DNA from 2 places in the Thalassotalea psychrophila genome. Region 2 is predicted to be linked to the other one. Evidence: predicted binding sites of a transcription regulator. Region 2 holds the regulator's gene; the other holds the start of a gene.

Region 1 (3,434 bases), 2.0 Mb from region 2:
ATGGGTGTCTTTATCAAACACTTGTACAGATTGTTGGATTTCTGGCTCTGGGTGTTTCAATTGATCGGCCCAAACATACTGTGATGTTTCGTGAGTACGGATAAATGCACCAGCACCATCAGTTTCTACTTCATAACAAAGTTTCCAGGCTTGGTCAGGATGACCAATTGGATCGTTACCCCAAACAGATACAAGTCCAGTACCTAAGTGAGTTGTACCGCCTACTGGACCACACTCTTTGTCAATCCAGTTAGCACCTGGACCAGGATGTGGTAGCGTATCAACTTCAATCATTGATTCTAACTTACGTTCTTTAGTATCAACTACAACCATTTTATTTGACGCGTTCGCTGCGATTTGGAAATAACGACCTGACGGGTCAAAGAAACCATCATGTAAGAATTCAGCAGAGCTCACCATAGTAACCGTTAAGTTATCTAGGTCTTTATAATCAACTTGCCACATTTGCCCGGTTTCTTTTACAGCAACCATAAATGCAGATTGAGTAGGGATAGTGTAGATAGCTGCTACGCGAGCTTCGTTGATAAACTCACCTTTAGTGTTATAGCCACGAGTTGACACAACTTTTAGAGGGTTTAATGTTACAGCATCCATGATTACGAAATGTGCAGGCCAGTAACCACCAGCAATAACGTATTTTCCGTCACCAGAAACAGCGATATCACGTGCGTCATATGCCATTTTAGTTTCTGCAACTAACATTTTATCAGGTGTTTGCCATAAATCGATTTTGTTCACTTTACCGTCACGACCAATGGTGTACCAGAAACGACCCACATCTTCAGCATGATCTATTGCGTGGTGCTCAGTACCTTTGATTACATGTACAGCGTAACCAGTATCGATGTGAGTAACGATTTCTTTAGTATCACCGTCAATGATTGCCGCTTTACCTGCATCACGTTCGATAACAACAAAGAAGTTTTTCCAGTTACGACCATGCATTGGTTTTGCCGGGTAATCTTTTGGAGCAACATACTCTTTAGTATGAGAGCGCATTTGCTCTAAAGACATTTCAGGTGGTACTGGTGGAGTCATTTGAATAAAGGTTGCTAAGTTTGAAATCTCTTGCTTTGAAAACAAATCATCAAAGTTATTCATTCCGCCTTCAGTACCTAGCGCAATAATTTTCTCTAAGCGCTTTTGACCTTTTTTTAAGGTGTTTTCAGGTTCTAAATTTTTACCTGTAGCGCCTTTACGTAGTACACCATGACAACCAGCACAACGCTGGAAATATTGTAATTGTGCTTTTTCAAAATCAGCTTCTGATAATGTAGGTTCTTCCGCAGAAACGGCAAAACTTAGGCCACTAACAGCCAGTCCAACAGCAACACTGAGTACTGAAACTCCATATTTTATTGCTTTCATTGATCTCTCTCCCGAGGTTATTTAAAAAAAAATGGTTAAGGCAGAGAATAAAATTAATATTGATTAAATTTACTTTTTAAATAGTCGAGAATCACTTTAAAAAGATTGCATAATCCCAATAATTTGGAACACAAAAACAACTTAATATAGAAGCTAACTTAACTACTTTATACGTTTCCACCTTCTGCAAATAACTATCCTCCAATAGAGAAAGAGATTATTTAACCTAGATCAAACTTTGTTAATGTTTTGAGTTAATTTGCTCTATTTTGTTAATAAACCTGTGTTTTTTGTTTTAAGATGGGTGAAACCACAAACCTAATTTAACCTTATTTATTTTATGGGTATGAACATGACTAATCGATACAAAGCATTAATATACGCCGCCTTAATAGGGCTGATCACAGTGAGCATTTTTCTTGGCTTTTTAATTGGCTTTGATAATAAAATATCTTGGTTGTTAGTTGCCTTATTAATAATTATTCCTTGGATTTATAACAAAAATAAACAAAACAAAATTATAAAATGGAAAGCCGAATATACTGTGGGAGTTAAATCTTTAGATCTTGACCATCAAAAGCTAATCACGTTACTGAACCAATTTAATACCGCATATGATTACGATATGGGCCATGCATTTGAGCACCAAAGTTTGAAAGATTTAATCGCATATACTGAATATCACTTTACTCGTGAAGAACAAATGATGGCTGATAGTAATTATCCTGATTTAGTTGAACACAAACAGCAGCATCAAATCATGATAGATAAAATTAAACAAATAGAGAAAAAATATGAAGACGTTGGGCATGATGCGTTTCAAGAAGTGAGTGAATTTTTAAGTGGTTGGTTAATTAACCATATTAACGGTACTGATAAACAATACACTGAACATTTAAATAGAAATGGTATTAGTTAATAATTGTGCTGCAATAACCCTCCCTTGCGATCGTGGTTCGGGAGGATAAATACTGCCTCGCACCAAAAAGCCCGTAACAATCATTACTTGTTACGGGCTTTTGTTTAGTTAAGTTGAATCGAATTATCTAGGCAAGTAAAAAACCATAATGATACAAAAAATGGCTATTAACCAAAAAGCTTTACCAAAAAATTTTACCCCTCGCTTTCTATCTTCAGGGTGAAATTCTGCGATTGGCATGCCACAGTTACTACAACTCTCATTATCATCTTGATTCATTGTTTGACAGTACAAACAAGGGATTTGATTATTACTCATAGACAATTCCTAGTTCGCGGTTAAACGATGATAAATTTGTGGTAGACAAACAGGTAGCTCGGCAGGGCTGTGCATAACTGTATAACTGTAGCGCCCAAAGATATAAGGTAAATATTCTTCCGCTTCTTGATCTACCGTAATACAAAATGGTTTTAAACCCGCTTGTTTCGCTTCGATAATTGCCTGCTTAGTATCCTCAATACCAAACCGGCCCTCATAATGGTCAATATCATTAGGCTTACCATCAGTTAAAATCAATAATAATTTTTGTGACGATTTTTGTTCAACTAATACCTTAGTTGCTTGCCTAATTGCAGCACCCATTCGGGTATAAAATCCTGGGCGAATGGCCTGTATTCTTCCGCGAATATTATCGTTGTATGGCTCTTTAAAATTTTTAATTAAACTAAAACGTACATGAGAGCGCTTTACTGATGAAAAGCCATACATAGCAAAGTTATCACCAACAACATTTAGTGCTTCACCAAATAACAACATACTGTCACGCACTACATCAATCACTCGCATATCGTTATCAATATATGAGTCTGTAGACATTGATAAATCAGCAAGTAGTAAGCATGACAAGTCTCTATTGTTGCCACGAAAACTTTGATAAAGGCCTTTTTCTGCTGTAGGTGAAATTTGACGTTCAACATGAAAATCAAGCCAGGCATTTAAGTCTAGCTCTTCACCTTGTGGTTGACCTTTTAACCAGTAGCGCATAGTTTGTAATTGCTCAAACTGAGCTTGTATATTTTTTGCTGTTTTTTGTAAGTGCACTGGTAGTGGTTTAGCGACAGAATCT
Region 2 (3,434 bases):
GAGTCTGTAGTGACATGTTGCGTACCGTTTAGTTAACTTTAGGCGCGCATTATACCTAAGCTCCATTATCCTTAAAAGCTTTAATAAAAGCGTATATAAGGATTATTAAAGCTAAATAGTATTATTTAAGGAAAGGCGATTGGTAGCCGTCAGGCTTTAATGCCAATAAATCACAGTTGAGCCTGTCTATTACATGTTCTGCTGTATTACCAATAAGTACAGCAGACAGACCTGTACGGCCAATTGTGCCTAAAATCACTAATTCAGCATCTATTTGTTTAGCGACCTTTTCAATAACATCTTCTGGTAGACCTTCTTCAACGTGTAAATACTGCTCGGCCATGTCAAATTTGTCACCATGTGCTTTCATTACATCCACATGGTGCTGTTTCATTGCATCATTATATTCATTGGCATCAAACTCTGGAATTTCTATAGCAATGTTTATTGGTGTACCTGGATATGAATTAACAAAATGCACATCCGCATTTATCAGTTCAGCTAGATTGATTGCTTCTTCAGAAATTTTGTTATTCAACGATTGATGCTCTTCTTCTTCGCTGCCAGCATTCACAGCAGCTAAGATGTGGCCGTTATCAGGCCATGTATGTTCTTTTACTAACAGCAATGGTACCCAACACTTACGAATAAGATGCCAGTCGGTAGGAGTAAATATTACTGATTGTAAGGTAGGGTGTGCGTGTGTGCTTTTAATGACAACATCAAAATTATTATCTCTTACTTCAGCTAAAATAGCTTCAAAAGGTCGATTATGCCAAATAACCTTCGTTTGAATATCACAATCAAAATCTTCAATTAAATCAGTTAACCAATTTTCTCTACCTTTAACCACAGTTTCACGCATAGCTTCACGTTCTTCACCAGATAGCATTGTAGTCATTTCATAGGAAAAATCATAAATAGATAAAAAGGCGGTGACTTTAGCTCCGGAATGTTTAGCTAAGGTACATGCCCTTGCTAATGCTTTTTGTTCTTCCGTTGTAGGGTCAATAACGACTAATATATTCTGATAACTTTCCATACGTTCACCAATATAAAAATAATTAAGCTGATATAAGCTTAATATGATCTGGCGATTGTTACAAATATGTTATTAAAATTTATTGGAAGTTTATTAATACGTTGATTTAAATCAAAAAATCTATTTGGTATAAATCAACGCATAAATAGGTAGGTAGATGGGATTACTTGGTATAACCGGCCAGCTCAAATAAGCCGTCTTTATCTAGAATTGTAATGAATTTATTCTCGACCTTGATCAAGCCTTCTTTTTGAAAGCGTGTCATTAAACGAGAAATTGTTTCAATGGTTAAACCAATATAGTTACCAATTTCACTACGAGTCATTGGTAAGTTAAATTCAACTGAAGATAAATGACGATTACCTAACCTACGGCCATAGTTAGCAAGAAACGTTGCTAACTTCTCTTCAGCATTTTTTCGATTTAATAACAGCAACATTTCACTATTACATTGTATTTCATTACTCATTAAGCTCATCATCTGAGCTTTAAGTTTAGGGATTTTGCTTGATAGAGTATCAAGTACTTCAAAAGGTATTTCACATACCATTGATGTTTCTAATGCTTTAGCAAAGCTAGGATGGCTCTTCAGTGAAAGGGCGTCAAATCCCATTAAATCACCGGCTAAATGAAAACCAGTAATTTGCTCTTCACCTTGCTCAGAAATAATAAATGTTTTAAACGTACCTGATCTAATTGCATAAAGGGTTTGCAATTGTTCGCCCGCTTTAAAGATTTGGGTGTTTTTTTGAATTGGTTTTTTGCGTTGAATAATATCATCAAGTAAGTTCAACTCTGTTTCATTTAAACTAAATGGTAAACAAAGTTCACTGATACTACAGTTCTGACATTTAATGTTATTTGCAATAGGTATTATTTGCGGCATATTTCTTTACAATCTACTTCCAATGTTAATAGCGGAAGGGTACTAGAATATTTGTTCTAGAGCAATAAATAACGAGTATGAACCGTAAAAAATAAGTAAAATAGCTGTTAATTTACGAATTTGATCAGAGCGTAACATTTGGGTTACAAATTTGAAGCCAGATGCCAAAGTAAGCAAAGCAGGTAATGTACCTAAGCCAAAAGCTAACATGATTAATGCACCGTTGTACCAAGAAGCGCTAGCGATAGACCAAGTTAGCGTTGAGTAAACTAATCCACACGGTAACCATCCCCATACCATCCCCAAAAATAATGACTGTTTTACATTAGTTACCGGTATAAACTTTTTGCTTAGTGGCTGTAAATATTTCCATAGAACTTTACCTATATTTTCAACCTTTGCTAATGCAAATGACCATTTAGCAATATAAAGCCCTAAAAATATCACAAATAATGCGGCTATAACCTTTAACCATAATATAGGAAAACCAAGTGATTTAGCCGCTAACGAACCCGTAAAACCAGCAATAGCACCAGCAACTGCATAAGAGAATATACGGCCAAAGTTGTACGCTAAAATAAGGGGGATATTGGCTTTAGATTTGTCTGCGATTGATGCAGTAAGCATTGTCGTAATGCCTCCACACATGGCAACGCAATGGCCTGCGCCGGCAATGCCAATGAAAAATGCGGATAAAAAATCTAATTCCATAGAATGTTAATGATCAACTTTGTTTGATTTATCATCATTAGGTGATGAGGGTTTACTTTGTTCGATATTTGCATCATCGTCAAACAAAATACTCATCCCTTGCTTTTCTAAATCGTCAAATTGTTCTGTTTTAACTGCCCAAAAAAATAGATAAATTGCAATAGCCGTAAAAATGATAGCAATAGGAATAAGGATATAAATAACGCTCATGGTATATCTACTTTAATAATCTTAATGAATTGGTCACAACAATAATTGAACTTGCTGACATGCCTAATACTGCCATATATGGGGTAATAAAACCACAAACAGCAAGTGGTAAAATAATGGCGTTGTAAGCCAATGCCCAGGCAAAATTTTGTTTTACGATATTAGAGGTTTTCTTCGCTATTTGTTTAAGCCTTAATAGACTTGATAAATGATTGTTTAACAATATGACGTCAGCACCACTTTTAGCTATTTCAGTGCCGCTACCCATTGCAATTGACACATGTGCTTGCGCAAACACCGGCGAATCGTTTACTCCATCGCCAACCATAGCAACGGTTTTTCCTGATTTTTGCCTATCAGCTAGTATCTGTAGTTTGTCATTTGCGCTGCAAGTATCAAAGGTATGATCAAGGCTTACTTGTTGGTTAAAGTTTTTAACTCCGGCTTTGTTATCGCCACTGATCAGCAAGGTCTCAATTTTTGCTAAGCGCATGCTGTTGATTACAGATTTAGTATTATCACGTAAAGTATCTTCCATATAAAACGAAGCCACAAGAATATTGTCTACAGTTAGTAAGCATTGCG

The links. The regulator FNR, encoded in region 2, switches genes on or off when oxygen is low (the NO sensors DNR and NnrR bind a similar motif). The targets are predictions, from matches to a motif close to TTGATCTAGATCAA.
Region 1: the regulator FNR is predicted to act here: its motif matches at 1,611-1,624, upstream of RGQ13_RS01215 (bacteriohemerythrin).

The regions. Positions count from the first base shown of each region.
Region 1 is NZ_CP134145.1:265,166-268,599, reverse strand. It holds gene RGQ13_RS01220 (cytochrome D1 domain-containing protein) at 1-1,389, opposite strand, end outside; gene RGQ13_RS01215 (bacteriohemerythrin) at 1,742-2,308, shown strand; gene RGQ13_RS01210 (DnrP protein) at 2,432-2,626, opposite strand; gene RGQ13_RS01205 (nitric oxide reductase activation protein NorD) at 2,636-3,434, opposite strand, start outside.
Region 2 is NZ_CP134145.1:2,233,867-2,237,300, forward strand. It holds gene ttcA (tRNA 2-thiocytidine(32) synthetase TtcA) at 1-16, opposite strand, end outside; gene uspE (universal stress protein UspE) at 122-1,042, opposite strand; gene fnr (fumarate/nitrate reduction transcriptional regulator Fnr) at 1,206-1,928, opposite strand; gene RGQ13_RS09065 (sulfite exporter TauE/SafE family protein) at 1,971-2,639, opposite strand; gene ccoS (cbb3-type cytochrome oxidase assembly protein CcoS) at 2,646-2,849, opposite strand; gene RGQ13_RS09075 (heavy metal translocating P-type ATPase) at 2,857-3,434, opposite strand, start outside.